One region of the Methylibium sp. T29-B genome, then DNA from elsewhere that is predicted to be linked to it. Evidence: riboswitches for the same ligand, from Rfam matches in the RefSeq annotation. Region 1 holds a riboswitch; the other holds the start of a gene.
What was found. A riboswitch is a leader RNA that binds a small molecule or an ion and turns the genes downstream of it on or off. The one in region 1 is predicted to bind S-adenosylhomocysteine.
Positions count from the first base shown of each region.

Region 1 (7,946 bases):
GCTGCGCTTCCACCAGTGGTACCCCGGCTGCCCGATGGAGGAGGATGCCTACGACATCCCCCAAGCCCAAGGGCACCGACCTCGTGATGCCGACGCTGTTGCTGGTGCCCTGCGTCGGCTTCGGCCCGAAGGGCCTGCGGCTCGGCTACGGCGGCGGCTTCTACGACCGCACGCTGGCGGCCCTGGAGCCGCGGCCGTTCACGGTCGGCATCGGCTACCGGCACGGCTACATCGACTGGCTCGAGGGCGAGCCGCACGACATCCCGCTCGACGCCATGCTCACCGAGGACGGCGTCGCCTGGTCGCGCGAAGACTGATCGCGCGCCGCCTCAGAAGCGCCAGCCGAGCCCGACGCCGAACAGCACCGGGTCGACCTTGAAGGTCCCCGCCTTCACCCCCGCAGCCGACACGTCGGTGCGGATCTGCACCTTCTTTACATCCAGGTTCAGCACCAGCCGGTCGCCGAGCGGCACGTCCACGCCGGCACCCACCGACAGGCCCACGCTGTTCTTCTCGATGCTGAACGGCGCCGGCAAGTCGACCGACGAGAAGCGCGTGTAGTTGATGCCCGCGCCGAGGTAGGGCTGGACCGCCGCGCCGGGCAGGAAGTGGTACTGCAGCGACAGCGTCGGCGGCAGGTGCTTGAGGCTGCCGATGCGCGTGCCGGAGGCACTCACGTCCTGCTTCTGCGGATAGGTCAGCACCAGTTCGGCGGCCCAGTTCGGCGTGAAGAAGTAGCTGATGTCGAGTTCGGGGAAGGTCTTGCTGTCGATGGCCAGGCCGACGCCGGTGCTGTCCTTGTTGGCCGGGTCGAGGTGCAGCGCGCGCACGCGCACCAGCCAGTCGCCGCCGGTCGGTGCGGCGGCCGCGGCGCCACCGAGGGCGGCGAGGGCGAGGGCGGCGAGGGTCTTCTTCTTCATGATGAGCTTCACTCCGGAATGCACGGGGAGCTTCCCGCCCGTGCATTGCAGTGCGTGGCGGGACGCCGCGGCTTGCGTTGGCTCAAGCGCGCGGGCGCGCAGCGTTGAAGCCGCTGCGGCTTTCTGAGGCAGATCAACCCGACGCGTCGCGGTGTGCACGCGGCGCTACAGTCGCCGCACCGCCTTCCCAGGAGTCGCGATGGCCCGCTCGACCGCCTACCTGAAGACCTACCGCGTCGGCCGCAAGCTGCGGCTCAAGGACATCGACCCCGGTGCGCGGCCGGCCGCCAGCAGCAGCCGCGAGGCCGACGATGCGCGGCTCGCCGAACTGGCGATCGAGATCGACCGCCTGCAGGACCTGCTCTACGCCAACGGCAGTGCCGGCCGACCGCCCAAGCTGCTGCTGGTGCTGCAGGGCATGGACACCTCGGGCAAGGACGGCACCGCGCGCTCGGTGTTCCGCCAGTGCAGCCCGCTCGGCGTGCGCGTGGCGGCCTTCAAGGCGCCCACCGAGGTGGAGCGCGCGCACGACTTCCTGTGGCGCGTGCATGCGGTGGTGCCGCGCGCCGGCGAGGTGGTGGTGTTCAACCGCAGCCATTACGAAGACGTGCTGGTGCCCTTCGTCGAAGGCTGGATCGACGCCGCCGAGCGCCAACGCCGGCTGGCCCACATCAACGCCTTCGAGCGCCTGCTGCACGACAGCGGCACGACCCTCGTCAAGTGCTTCCTGCACATCTCGAAGGACGAGCAGCGCGAACGGCTGCAGGCGCGTCTGGACGACCCCGCCAAGCGCTGGAAATTCCAGGTCGGCGACCTCGAGACGCGCTCGAAGTGGAGGGCCTACCTGGCCGCCTACGAAACCGCGCTGGCGGCCACCTCGACCGCCTGCGCGCCCTGGCACGTGGTGCCGGCCGACAGCAAGAGCAACCGCAACCTGATGATCGCGACGCTGGTCGCGCAGGCGCTGGCGGGCATGAAGCTCAAGCCGCCGAAGCCCGACTTCGACCCGGCGGCAGTGCGCGTGGTCTGAGCGCGCCGCGCGCGTTTCAGCCGCGCGCCGACGCGAGCCGGCGGCAGACCTCCAGCGTCAGCGCCGACTGGTTGAGCGTGTAGAAGTGGATGGCCGGGGCACCGCCGGCGATCAGCCGCTCGCACAGCCGCGACACCACCTCGATGCCGAAGGCGCGGATCGACGCGGCGTCGTCCATGTAGCCCTCCATCTTCAGGGCCACCCAGCGCGGGATCTCGATGCCGTCGCGCATCGCGAACTGCGCGATGCGCGCGTAGTTGTGGAACGGCATGATGCCCGGCACGATCGGCGCGTCGACACCCAGCGCGCGCACCTCGTCGAGGAAATGGAAGTAGGCGTCGGGGTTGTAGAAGAACTGCGTGATCGCCGCGTCGGCGCCGGCCTTCATCTTGTTGGCGAAGTGCTGCAGGTCGCGCCGCGCGTAGCGCTGCTGCGGGTGGTACTCGGGGTAGGCGGCCACCTCGATGCGCAGGTCGGTGCCCTGGGTCTCGCGCACGAAGGCGATCAGCTCGTTCGCGTAGCGGAACTCGCCGGCCGTCGCGGTGCCGCTCGGCAGGTCGCCGCGCAGCGCGACCAGGCGCCGGATGTTCTGCGCGCGGTAGGAGGCCAGGATCTCGGCGATGCCGGCGCGCGTCGAGCCGACGCACGACAGGTGCGGCGCCGCCTCGAAACCCAGTGCGGCGATGTCGCGCACCGTCGACAGCGTGCGGTCCCGCGTCGAGCCGCCGGCACCGTAGGTCACGCTGAAGAACTCGGGGGCCGCGCTGCCCAGCTCGCGCACCACGGTCTTCAGCTTCTCGCTGCCGGCCTCGGTGTTGGGCGGGAAGAACTCGAAGCTCACCGGCACCGGCAGCTTCAGGGAAGGTGTGTCGCTCATGTGTCTGACTCCAGCCGCCGGCCCGCAGGCACGGCACAGATGAAAAATTCGCGGTTCCCGTCGCCGCCGGCGACCACGCTGTCCAGCCACGCCGTCACGTCCAGGCCCAGTTCGCCGCAGGTGGCCCGCAGCTTGCGCTGCACCTCGGCGTAGGAGGCGGCGCTCTTCACCAGGCCGCCCTTGCCGATGTCCTTGGGCTGCAGCTCGAACTGCGGCTTGACCAGCGCGAGCAGGTGGCCGTCGGCCGCGAGCAGCGGCACCAGTGCCGGCAGCACGGTGGTCAGCGGGATGAAGCTCAGGTCGGCGACGACCAGGCCGAAGCCGCCGGCCGGCATGGCCGTGCCCAGCGCCTCGCGCGTCAGGCCGCGGGCGTTGATGCCTTCGAGGACGGTGACCTGCGCATGCCCGCGCAGCGAGGGATGCAGCTGGCCGCGACCGACATCGACGCCCACCACGTGCGCCGCGCCGTGCGCCAGCAGCACCTCGGTGAAGCCGCCGGTGCTCTGGCCGACGTCGAGCGCGGTCACGCCGGTCACCGCCAGGCCGCACTGCGCCAGCGCGCCGTCGAGCTTGAGCCCGGCGCGCGACACCCAGCGCAGTTCGGCGTCGTCGGTGATGCGCAGCTCGGTGGCCTCCGGCAGGTCCTCGCCGGATTTGCGCAGCCGCACCCAGTCGACCGCCGCGCGCCGCTCGACCGCGCCACGGTCGATCAACCGCTGCGCCGCCGAACGCGTCGGCGCAAGCCCACGCTGGACAATCAACTGATCAACTCTTGGCATGAGATAGAACCGAGTGGACGCCGCGGGTCCGGCTCCGCCGGCCCGCCAGCGTCGCCCCTTTCGAGGGGGAGCGGCGCAGCCGCAACGGGGGTGGGTGTCAATACCGATAGGTGTCGGCCTTGTACGGACCGGACTTGCTGACACCGATGTACGCAGCCTGCTCGTCAGTCAGCTCGGTCAGCATCGCGCCGACCTTCTTCAGGTGCAGGCGCGCCACCTTCTCGTCCAGGTGCTTGGGCAGCACGTAGACCTTGCCGGCCTGGTAGTCGGCGCTCTTCGTGAAGAGCTCGATCTGCGCGATGGTCTGGTTGGCGAACGACGAGCTCATCACGAAGCTCGGGTGTCCGGTGGCGCAGCCCAGGTTCACGAGGCGGCCCTTGGCCAGCAGCGTGATCTTCTTGCCGTCCGGGAAGACGACGTGGTCGACCTGCGGCTTGATCTCGTCCCACTTCAGCTTCTCGAGCGAGGCGACGTCGATCTCGTTATCGAAGTGGCCGATGTTGCAGACGATGGCCTCGTCCTTCATCGCCGCCATGTGCTCGTAGCGGATCACGTTCTTGTTGCCGGTGGCGCTGACGAAGATGTCGGCCTTGTCGGCGGCGTACTCCATCGTCACGACCTTGTAGCCTTCCATCGCGGCCTGCAGTGCGTTGATCGGGTCGATCTCGGTCACCCACACCTGGGCGCTCAGCGCGCGCAGCGCCTGCGCCGAGCCCTTGCCCACGTCGCCGTAGCCGGCCACGCAGGCGACCTTGCCGGCGATCATCACGTCGGTCGCGCGCTTGATGCTGTCGACCAGCGACTCGCGGCAGCCGTACAGGTTGTCGAACTTGCTCTTGGTCACCGAGTCGTTGACGTTGATTGCGCGGAACAGCAGCGTGCCCTTCGCGCTCATCTCGTTCAGGCGGTGCACGCCGGTGGTGGTTTCCTCGGTCACGCCGATGATCTGGGCGCTCTTGCGCGTGTACCAGGTCGGGTCCTGCGCCAGCTTGGCCTTGATCGCGGCGAACAGGCAGGTCTCCTCTTCGCTGGTGGGCTTGGAAATCACCGACGGGTCCTTCTCGGCCTTCTGGCCCAGGTGCATCAGCAGCGTCGCGTCGCCGCCGTCGTCGAGGATCATGTTTGGGCCTTCGCCGTCCGTTCCCTTGGCGCCGAAGTCGAAGATGCGGTGGGTGTAGTCCCAGTAGTCCGTGAGCGTCTCGCCCTTGTAGGCGAACACCGGCGTGCCGGCCGCCACCAGCGCGGCGGCGGCGTGGTCCTGCGTGGAGAAGATGTTGCACGAGGCCCAGCGCACCTGCGCGCCCAGCGCCTGCAGCGTTTCCACCAGCACCGCGGTCTGGATCGTCATGTGCAACGAGCCGGTGATGCGCGCACCCTTCAGAGGCTGGCTTGCGGCGAATTCCTGGCGGATCGCCATCAGGCCGGGCATCTCGGTCTCGGCGATCTTGATTTCCTTGCGACCCCAGTCGGCGAGCGACAGGTCGGCAACGTGGTGATCGTGGGTGGGGGTGGGCTTGAGGACGGCGCTCATGGACGGGTCTCCGTGATTCAGGAAACCGCAGGACGCCGCAGGAGAGGGTGTGCTCACCGGCGGCGGGGGCCTGCGGGTGAGCGCCGTTGCATCGGGGGATGACTTTCGAGCCTGGCTCCCGGGCGGGAGTTGCAACGCTCCTCGAAAGTGGGCGGATTCTAGCCGGTCTGCCCGCCATCCCCGGTTCGCGGCAGGGTCTCGGGCCGGCCGCCGTGCTCAGGTGCCCGGCATCGCCCGGTAGCCCGGCAGGGCGCGGACGCGCTCGATCCAGCGCGCGATGTGCCGGTACGGCGCGAGGTCGATCCCGCCCTCCGGCGCCAGCGCGACGTACGGGTACATCGCGCAGTCGGCGATGGTCGGTCGGCCGATCGCCAGCCAGGCGTGGTCGGCCAGGTGGGCATCGAGCAGCGGCAGGATGCGGGCCGCCCGGGCCAGCGTGTCGGCCTTGTCGAGCGTGTAGCCGAAGCGGTCGACCAGCCGCGCCGACGCGGGGCCGTTCTGGATCTCGTTGGCCGCGGTCGACAGCCACTGCACGATCTCGGCCTGCAGCGGCGCCTCGGCCGGCCACCAGGCGGCGCCGCCGTAGCTGCCCGCCAGGTGCACCAGGATCGCCTGCGAGTCGCGCAGCACCCGCTCGCCATCGACCAGAATCGGCAGCTCGCCCCAGGGGTTGAGGTCGGTCAGCGGCGGCCGCTTGTGCGCGCCGCCGAGGAAGTCGACCGGCACGATCTCCAGGTCGATGCCCGCCAGCGCCGCGAACAGCCGCACCTTGTAGCAGTTGCCGGACAGTTCCAGGTCGTAGAGCTTCATGCCGTGTCTCCTTGGGGGATCAGTTGGTCGAATTCGAGGACGTTGCCGTCCGGGTCGCGGATGAACAGCGCGATCCGGCGGGGGCCGAGCCGCCGCGGCCCTTCGGTGATCGCGATGCCCTGCCGCTGCAGCCAGTCCTGCAGCGCGGCCAGGTCGTCGACCACGAAGGCCGGGTGGGTGATGCCGGGCAGCTTGACCGGCTCGTCGAGCAGCGCGTTGCGTGCGCCCGGCCGGCGCGCCGCGTTGAAGATCAGGTTGATGCGCACGCCGTCGGCGCTCTCCATCTCGTTGGCCTCGTGGCCCGGGAAGCGGGCGCGCTCGACGAAGCCCAGCGCTTCGTAGAAGGCCAGCGCGCGTCGGCGGTCGCTGACGCGGATGCCGACGTGGTCGTAAGCGACGAGGCGGACCGGCGCGTGCGACGCTTCGGCCGGTGCGGCGCGGGGCGGGGAGACGGCGGCGGCGAGGCTCATCGGGGCGGACGGCGAGGGGCGGGCGATGAGCGTCAGTGTCGGCAGCCGACCGTGCCGCGCCAATGCCGTCGCGCTGACAACACCATTGCGCCCGGCGCACAGACGAAAGGCGGGCGATGGACCGGCTGAAGCCATGGCGACCTTCGTGCGCATCGTCGAGGCCGGCAGCCTGAGCGCCGCCGCCGAGGCGCGGGCCAGTCGCCCGCGGCGGCGGTCGTGCGCGCGCTGGCGGCGCTGGAGCGGCACCTCGGCGTGCGCCTGCTGAACCGCAACACGCGGCGCCTGGCGCTGACCGACGAGGGCGCGGAGTTCCTGGCCTGGAGCCGCCGCATCCTGGCCGAGTTCGACGCGGTCGAGCACGGCTTCGACGCGCGCCGCCACAGCCCCGGCGGCCTGCTGCGGCTGACCGCGCCGGTCGAGTTCGGGCGGCGCCACGTCGCCCCGCTGGTGAACGCCTTCCTCGCCGCCCATCCCGCGATGCGCATCGAGCTGACGCTGGCCGACCGCGTGGCCGACCTGCTGGACGAGGGCCTGGACCTCGCGCTGCGCATCGGCCGCCTGCCCGACTCCTCGATGGTCGCGGTGCCGTTGGGCCGCACGCGACTGGTGGTCTGCGCTAGCCCCGCCTACCTGCGCGAGGCCGGGCCGGTCGCGCACCCGTCGGCGCTGCGCGGGCTGGCCTGCATCGCCTTCGCGCCGCACGGGCGCCACTGGCACTTCCAGGACCGGGGCGCGCCGCTCACGCAGACCGTCTCGGCCCGGCTGGTGGCCAACCAGGTGCGGGCCGCCAGCCTGGCCTGCACGCAGGGCCTCGGCATCGCCCGGTTGCTGCACTATCAGGTCGCCGACGAGCTGGCCGACGGGCGGCTGCTGCGCCTGCTGCCGGCCTTCGAGCCGCCCGACCTGCCGATCCAGCTCGTCTACCCGCACGCGCGCCTGCTGTCGCCGCGGGTGCGCCAGTTCATCGACTGGGCCGCGCCGCGCCTCGCGGCGGCGATCCCCGACCCGTCCTGAGCCGACCCCGGCGCAAGCCCTCCCAGGGCGCGACAAGGCCCTCCACCTAAAATCGCGCCTCGCGCCGGGCGGACCCCGGTGCTGGAAAGAGGCCACGGCCCGCCGCGCGCAGCGCCGCCGGGACCCTGCGGTCGTGGCCGCGCACCTGCCGAGATTGGGAAAGTGATGTCGAACGTTCAGATCGCCGATGAAGTCCAGCGCAGGCGCACCTTCGCGATCATTTCCCACCCCGATGCCGGCAAGACCACGCTGACCGAGAAGCTGCTGCTGTTCTCGGGCGCGATCCATATCGCCGGCTCGGTGAAGGCACGCAAGGCCAGCCGCCATGCCACCTCCGACTGGATGGAGATCGAGAAGCAGCGCGGCATCTCGGTCGCCAGCTCGGTGATGCAGATGCTCTACCGCGACTGCGTGATCAACCTGCTCGACACCCCGGGCCACAAGGACTTCTCCGAAGACACCTACCGCGTGCTGACCGCGGTGGATGCCGCGCTGATGGTGATCGACGCGGCCAA
Region 1 is NZ_AZSN01000092.1:6,171-14,116, reverse strand. It holds partial or broken gene Y694_RS14350 (5-formyltetrahydrofolate cyclo-ligase) at 1-317, shown strand, start outside; gene Y694_RS14345 (OmpW family protein) at 330-920, opposite strand; gene Y694_RS14340 (polyphosphate kinase 2 family protein) at 1,120-1,950, shown strand; gene metF (methylenetetrahydrofolate reductase [NAD(P)H]) at 1,967-2,827, opposite strand; gene Y694_RS14330 (TlyA family RNA methyltransferase) at 2,824-3,606, opposite strand; gene ahcY (adenosylhomocysteinase) at 3,704-5,137, opposite strand; S-adenosyl-L-homocysteine riboswitch at 5,209-5,286, opposite strand; gene Y694_RS14320 (glutathione S-transferase family protein) at 5,354-5,947, opposite strand; gene Y694_RS14315 (VOC family protein) at 5,944-6,417, opposite strand; gene Y694_RS14310 (LysR substrate-binding domain-containing protein) at 6,634-7,431, shown strand; gene Y694_RS14305 (peptide chain release factor 3) at 7,597-7,946, shown strand, end outside.

Region 2 (7,946 bases), on a different contig from region 1:
GACCAGCAGCGTGGACACCAGCATCCACGCGACGTCGCCCTTGTTGGGCACGGGCGCGGCTGCGGCCGGCGCCGCTTCGGGCGCGGAGGCTTCGGCAGCAGGGGTAGCGGCGGCGGCCGCTTCGACGACTGCGGCAGCGGCGGGCGCCGATGCAGCTTCCTGGGCCATCGCGACATCGGCGAAACCGAGTACCGCAACGCCGAGCGCCAACGACGTGGCGAGGGAGGCAATGAGCTTTCTCATGTTTGACTCGTTCCTGTTGAAAGCGCTCAGAGCGCGTCCTTGCCGGTTTCGCCGGTGCGGATGCGGATCACCTGCTCGAGGTTGGTGACGAAGACCTTGCCGTCACCGATCTTGCCGGTGCGGGCCGAGGCTTCGATCGCTTCGATCACGCGGTCGACGATGGCGTCATCGACGGCTGCCTCGATCTTGACCTTGGGCAGGAAGTCGACAACGTACTCCGCACCGCGATACAGCTCGGTGTGGCCCTTTTGGCGGCCGAAGCCTTTGACTTCGGTCACCGTGATGCCCTGAACGCCGATAGCGCTCAAGGCCTCACGAACTTCGTCAAGCTTGAAGGGCTTGACAATGGCAGTCACCATCTTCATGGCGTTCTCCTTGGGTGGACGGGACGGTTACAAGGTCTCGGTTCAGAGCACGAACGACGACTCAGCAGGTTCTGTGCCACTGCGCCATAACAGGGAGTCGCGAGCCGAACCGGGGACGCTTGTATCGGTGGCGCCCCAAAACAGGGATGTCTGCAACTTTTGGCACCCCTGCGGTGCCAAAGTGCGAGCCAACCACCCTTCGGTGGGCTCGTGGTGGCGGAGGCGCGATGCCATGATCGATCGGACATGTCGCTCGCCGTTGTCCACAGCCGTGCTCTCGATGGGCTCGATGCCCCCGAAGTCACCGTCGAGGTGCATCTGGCGAACGGTCTGCCGAGTTTCACGCTCGTCGGTCTGGCCGACACCGAAGTCAAGGAGGCGCGTGAGCGAGTCCGTGCCGCACTGCTGAACAGCGGCCTGGCGTTTCCCCACAACCAGCGCATCACGGTCAATCTGGCGCCAGCCGATCTGCCCAAGGAGTCGGGCCGCTTCGACCTGCCGATCGCGCTGGGCATCCTGGCCGCCAGCGGCCAGATCGATGCGGGGCGACTGGCCGATCTGGAGTTCGCCGGAGAGTTGTCGCTCGCCGGCGACCTGCGGCCGGTACGGGGTGCGCTGGCGATGGCGCTGGCCGCGCGACATGAGGGCCGGGAACGCCCGCTGGTGCTGCCGGACCCGAGTGCGCGCGAGGCCGCCTTGATCGAAGGACTGCAGGTGCGCTCCGCCAAGCACTTGCTCGACGTGGTCAGTGCGCTGCTGCCCGGCGACGCAGCGCAGCCCCTGTCGGCGGCCACGCCCTGGCCGCGTCCGCCGACGGCACCCCGGTGGGGCGAGTTGCGCGACGTGAAGGGGCAAGCCGCCGCCAAGCGCGCGCTCGAGGTTGCCGCGGCGGGCCAGCACAGCGTGCTGCTGGTCGGTCCACCAGGGGCCGGCAAGTCGATGCTGGCGCAGCGCTTCGCCGGCCTGCTGCCACCGCTGAGCGACGAACAGGCGCTGGAGTCCGCGGCCGTGCTGAGCCTGGTGGGACGCTTCGACGCCGGTCGCTGGCGCGAGCGCGTGCTGCGTGCCCCGCACCACAGTGCTTCCGCGGTCGCGCTGGTCGGCGGCGGATCACCACCGCGGCCGGGCGAGATTTCGCTGGCCCATCACGGCGTGCTGTTCCTCGACGAGTGGCCGGAGTTTCCTCGCGCCGCGCTGGAGGCCCTGCGTGAGCCCTTGGAAACGGGTCGCATCACGATCTCGCGCGCGGCGCGCCAGGCCGAATTCCCCGCGCGCTTCCAGTTGATCGCGGCGATGAACCCCTGCCCTTGCGGCCACGCCGGCTCCACATTGAGAACCTGCCGCTGCTCCAGCGACATGGTGGCTCGTTACCAGGGCCGCATCAGCGGCCCGCTGCTCGACCGCATCGACCTGCAGGTGGAGGTGCCGGCGGTCGGCCCCGAGGCGCTGTCGGCCCTTCCCGACGGAGACCCGAGCGAGGCCGTCGCCGAACGTGCCGCACGAGCGCGCGAACGGCAGCACCGGCGCCAGGGTTGCAGCAACGCATTCCTCGACAGCAACGGCATCGACACACACGTGGCGATCGAGCCCGGTGCGGCGCAGTTCATGCAGGCCACGTCCTTGCGACTCGGTTGGTCGGCCCGCGGCCAGCACCGCCTGTTGCGGGTGGCGCGCACCATCGCCGACCTGGCCGGTGCCGAGCACATCGGTGTCGGCCACGTGGCCGAGGCGATCCAGTACCGCCGCGTGCTGGCGGCAGGCTGAACGAACGGGCCCTTTGACTCGACGCGCGCGCTCAGGCGGCGCGCAGCGTCGTTCCGTCGACCTTGACCCGCGCACCGACCGCCGGCGCCTGCGACTGCTGCAGCGTGCGCAGGCTGCCGTCGTCCATGCGCACGCGCACGCTGTAGACCGTCTTCGCCTTCACGTTCTTCTCGATCTCGTGACCGGCCACGCCACCGCCCACCGCACCGAGCACCGTCATCGCGGTACGACCGTTGCCGCCGCCGAACTGGTTGCCGACCACGCCACCGAGCACGCCGCCGGCGACCGCGCCAACGCCGCTGGCCTCGCCCTTGACCTTCACCGCCTGCACCGACTCGACCACGCCGCACTGCGCGCAGGCCGCCGCTGCCGGTGACGCATGGCCAGCCGGCTGGCCGGCGGTCACGCCGCGCGAGGGCTTGGGCGCGGGCGACACGATCTCTTCAACGGGCGCGACCGCCGCCGCGGCAGATGCCGGCTGCGCGCGCTGCTGCAGGGCCAGCGCACTGGCGACTCCGGCAATGGTCAGCGCGACCGCGCCACCGGCCAGCCACATCCAGCGCGGCAGGCCGCCGGCAGTTTTGTCAGATGTTCGGGATGCTGCTTCCATGATCGATCGTCCTCCTTCGGGCGACCGATTGGACACGAGCCACCGCGCCGCGTTGCAGCGGCGAATGCATCAGATGTAAGGCGCCGTTAAACAGCGCCTTACGCGTTACATCAGCGGGGCGAGGGCGCGCTCTGCCTGCGCCAGTTCCTGCTGCGTCCGGCCCGCCCAGTCGCGCAACTGGTCCTCTCCAATCTTGCCGACATTGAAGTAGGCCGCAGCGGGGTGGGCGAGGTAGAAGCCGCTGACGCTGGCGGCCGGCGTCATCGCGAGGCTCTCGGTCAGCGTCATGCCGATCTCCTCGCACTGCAGCGCGCGGAACATGTCGCGCTTGACGGTGTGGTCGGGGCAGGCCGGATAGCCAGGTGCGGGGCGGATGCCGCGGTACTGCTCGGCGATCAGCTGTTCGGTGCTGAGCGCCTCATCGGCCGCGTAGCCCCAGAAATCGGTGCGTACGCGCTGGTGCATGCGCTCGGCAAAGGCCTCGGCCAGCCGGTCGGCCAGCGCCTTCAGCATGATCGCGGAGTAGTCGTCATGGTCGGCCAGAAAGGCCGCCTCCTTCTTGTCGACGCCATGGCCGGCGGTCACCGCGAACAGGCCGACGTGGTCGGCCAGCCCGCTCGACTTCGGGGCGACGAAATCGGCCAGGCAGCGGTTCGGCCGCTTCACGCCGTCGACCACCGGCCGCTCGGTCTGCATGCGCAGACCGTGCCACGTCATCAGCACCTCGCGGCGCGTCTCGTCGGTGTAGATCTCGATGTCGTCGTCGTTCACCGTGTTGGCCGGGTACAGGCCGATCACGCCGTGCGCCTGCAGCCAGCGGCCCTCGATCAGCCGCTGCAGCATGCGCTTGCCGTCGCTCATCACGCGTTGCGCCTCGGCGCCGACCACCTCGTCGCGCAGGATCTGCGGGAAGGCGCCCGCCAGGTCCCAGGTCTGGAAGAACGGGCCCCAGTCGATCTGCTGCGCGAGCTCGGCCAGGTCGTAGTTCCTGAACACGCGGCGGCCGACGAACTTCGGTTGCGGCGGCGCGTAGCCGCGCCAGTCGATCGGCGTCTTGTTGGCCCGTGCCGCGGCCAGCGAGACCATCGGCGTGGCTTTCTTGTTTGCGTGCTGCAGGCGCACCTTGTCGTAGTCGACCTTCAGTTCCTCGATGTACTTCGCGGCCCGCTCGTCGCTCAGCAGCTCGCTGCACACGCCCACGCTGCGCGAGGCGTCAGGCACGTAGACCACCGGGCCTTCGTACTTGGGGGCGATCTTGACCGCGGTGTGGACCCGGCTGCAGGTGGCCCCGCCGATCAGCAGCGGGATCTTCTTCACGCGGAAGTAGTCGTCGCGCTGCATCTCGGCAGCCACGTGCTGCATTTCCTCGAGGCTGGGCGTGATCAGGCCCGACAGGCCGATGATGTCGGCGCCCTCGACCTTGGCCTTCGCGAGGATGTCCTGGCACGCGACCATCACGCCCATGTTGACGACCTCGAAGTTGTTGCACTGGAGCACCACGGTGACGATGTTCTTGCCGATGTCGTGCACGTCGCCCTTCACCGTCGCGATCACCACCTTGCCCTTGGCCTTGGCCTCGCCGCCGGCATCGATCAGCGCCTTCTTCTCCTCCTCGATATAGGGCAGCAGGTGCGCCACCGCCTGCTTCATCACGCGCGCGCTCTTCACCACCTGCGGCAGGAACATCTTGCCCTGGCCGAAGAGGTCGCCGACCACATTCATGCCGGCCATCAGCGGCCCCTCGATCACGTGCAGCGGCCGCCCGCCGTCGGCCCGGATCGCCTGCCAGGCCTCCTCGGTGTCGACGACGATGAAGTCGGTGATGCCGTGGATCAGCGCATGCGACAGCCGCTCGTTCACGGTGCCGGCGCGCCACGCGAGGCGGGTGCTGTCGTCCTTGGCCGCGCCCTTGGCGCGCTCGGCGATCTCGATCAGCCGCTCGCCCGGCGACAGCTGCGCCTCGCCCGGCTTGTAGGCCGGCTTGCGGTTCAGCACCACGTCCTCGACGCGCTCGCGCAGCTCGGCGTCCAGGTCGTCATACACGCCCACCATGCCGGCGTTGACGATGCCCATGTCCATGCCGGCCTGGATCGCGTGGTACAGGAAGACCGTGTGGATGGCCTCGCGCACCGGCTCGTTGCCGCGGAAGCTGAAGCTCACGTTGGACACGCCGCCCGACACCTTGGCGCCCGGCAGGTGCTGCTTGATCCAGCGCGTGGCCTCGATGAAATCGACCGCGTAGTTGTCGTGCTCCTCGATGCCGGTCGCAATGGCAAAGATGTTGGGGTCGAAGATGATGTCCTCGGGCGCGAATCCCACCTCGTCGACGAGGATGCGGTAGGCCCGCTCGCAGATCTCGATCTTGCGCGCGAAGGTATCCGCCTGGCCCTGCTCGTCGAACGCCATCACCACGGCGGCGGCGCCGTAGCGGCGCACCAGCTTCGCCTGGTGGCGGAAGGCGTCCTCGCCTTCCTTCATCGAGATCGAGTTGACGATGCCCTTGCCCTGGATGCACTTCAGCCCGGCCTCGATCACCTCCCACTTCGAGCTGTCGATCATGATCGGCACGCGCGCGATCTCGGGCTCGGAGGCGATGAGCTTCAGGAAGCGCTCCATCGCGGCCTTGCTGTCGAGCATGGCCTCGTCCATGTTGATGTCGATCACCTGCGCGCCGTTCTCGACCTGCTGGCGCGCCACGGCCAGCGCCTCCTCGAACTGCCCGCCGAGGATCATCCGCGCGAAGGCCTTGGAGCCGGTGACGTTGGTGCGTTCGCCGATGTTGACGAACAGCGAGCGCTCGCCGATGGCCACCGGCTCCAGGCCGGACAGGCGCATCGGCGGCACGTTCGAGAAATCAGGAGCAGCAGCTGTCGACATGGCAGTTCACCGAAAGACGCGCCGCGCCGGTGCTGCGGCCCACCCGCAGCCCGCCGGTCGGCGGAGGGGTGAGCGCCGTTGCAGGGCAGCCCTCGCGGTGCCGCCGGCCCGAGCCTGGCGGTCGTCCCAAAGCCTGGGCAACCGTCGCAACGCTCCTCGAGCACCGACGATTTTACGCGCGCCCGCGTTTACAAAGCCTCACCCAATACCCCTCCGCAGTCCGGCCGTCCCCCTTGTGCGGCACGCAGGGCCCGGGTGCAATGCCCGGCATGACACGCTTCTCTCTCTTCTCTCCTTCCTACACGGCCGGGTTGCTTTGCCTGGCATTCGCCCTGGCCGGGTGCGCCAGCCGCCCGGGAGCCCCCGGCACCCCCGGCTCCGGCAGCTCGGGCTTCGGCGGCCTGTTCGGCTCCGGCCTGTCACCGGCGCTGGAGGCCCAGCGCCTGCGCCTCAGGGACGCGCTCAAGGGCACGCCGGTCGTCGTCGACAGCACCGGCGACCACCGCCTGCGTGTCGAGGTGCCGACCAAGCATGCCTTCGACCCGCAGCGCACCGCCGTCAAGCCGGCACTGGCCGCAGTGCTCGACCAGTTCGCGACCGGCTTCAAGCCGCACGCGGCGACCACTGAACTGCAGATCGGCGCCCCGGCCGACGACAAGGTCTCGGGCCGGATCGTCCAGGACCGCGCCGCCAGCGTGCGCGACTACCTCGTGGGCCGCGGCGTGCCGATCTCGCGCATCGTGGGCCTGGGCCGGGCCGAAGGCGCCGGACTGGAACTGCTGGTCAGCGACCGCCCGGCCGGCAAGTGATGCAGCCGATGTGCGCGAAGGCCCGGCGGCCGCGCGCCGTCAGGCCGTCTGCAGATCGCCGTCGGCCTCTTCGCTCAACTCGCTGATCCAGCGCTCCTGCCGTGCGCGCGGCCGGTAGGCGCTGACGCGCCGGGCGATCTCGGCGATGTGATCCGGGGTGGTGCCGCAGCAACCGCCGGCGATGTTCAGGAAGCCGGCCCGCGCGAACTCCTCGACCAGGCCGCCGGTGATCGCCGGGGTCTCGTCGAAGCCGGTGTCGCTCATCGGATTGGGCAGGCCGGCGTTCGGGTAGCAGGAGATGAAGGTGTCGGGCGCGGCCTTGCACAGCTCCTCGATGTAGGGCCGCATCAGCGTCGCGCCGAGCGCGCAGTTCAGCCCCACGGCCACCGGATGCGCGTGGCGCACCGAATGCCAGAAGGCGCTGACGGTCTGGCCGCTGAGGATGCGGCCCGACGCATCGGTGACGGTGCCGGAGATGATGACCGGCAGGCGTTCGCCGGTGTTCTCGAACAGCTCGTCGATCGCGAAGATCGCCGCCTTGGCGTTCAGCGTATCGAAGATGGTCTCGACCAGGAAGAGGTCGGCGCCGCCCTCGAGCAGCCCCTCGCCCTGCTCGTAGTACGCGGCCCGCAGCTCGTCGAAGCTGACGTTGCGCGCCGCCGGGTCGTTGACATCGGGGCTGATGCTCGCGGTGCGCGGCGTCGGGCCGAAGGCGCCGGCCACGAAGCGCGGCTTGTCCGGCGTGCTGAACTTGTCGCAGGCGGCGCGCGCGAGCTGGGCCGCCACCACGTTCATCTCGCGTGCCAGCGGCGCCAGGCCGTAGTCTTCCTGGGCGATCGTGGTCGCGCCGAAGGTGTTGGTCTCGATCAGGTCGGCGCCGGCCGCGAGGTAGCCCTCGTGGATCTCGGTGATGACATCGGGCCGCGTGAACTGCAGCAGCTCGTTGTTGCCCTTCAGGTCCTTGCCGTGGTCCTTGAAGCGCTCGCCGCGGTAGTCGGCCTCGCCGAGCTTGTAGCGCTGGATCATCGTGCCCATCGCGCCGTCGAGGATCAGGATGCGCTGCTTCAGCAGCTCGGGCAACTGGGCGGCACGGGTATAGGGCAGGGCACTCATGCCCCGATTGTAGGAAGGCCGACCGATGCACCTACTGACGAAGCTAGGGCCTGCTAACGCTACCGGAGGGCTCGCGTGACCCAGGAAACGGACGCCATCAAGGCGCACAGCGCAGCCGGGGTCGGCCCCCGGCGAGCATGGGCAACGCCGAGGGCGCCCGTTTCC
Region 2 is NZ_AZSN01000062.1:13,347-21,292, forward strand. It holds gene Y694_RS11615 (ammonium transporter) at 1-243, opposite strand, end outside; gene Y694_RS11620 (P-II family nitrogen regulator) at 270-608, opposite strand; gene Y694_RS11625 (YifB family Mg chelatase-like AAA ATPase) at 855-2,372, shown strand; gene Y694_RS11630 (glycine zipper 2TM domain-containing protein) at 2,404-2,982, opposite strand; gene metH (methionine synthase) at 3,088-5,817, opposite strand; S-adenosyl-L-homocysteine riboswitch at 5,923-6,023, opposite strand; gene Y694_RS22575 (hypothetical protein) at 6,129-6,668, shown strand; gene Y694_RS11645 (homocysteine S-methyltransferase family protein) at 6,708-7,781, opposite strand.
Region 2: it holds a riboswitch for S-adenosylhomocysteine, as region 1 does, so the genes downstream of both, metH (methionine synthase) here and ahcY (adenosylhomocysteinase) in region 1, are expected to answer to the same signal.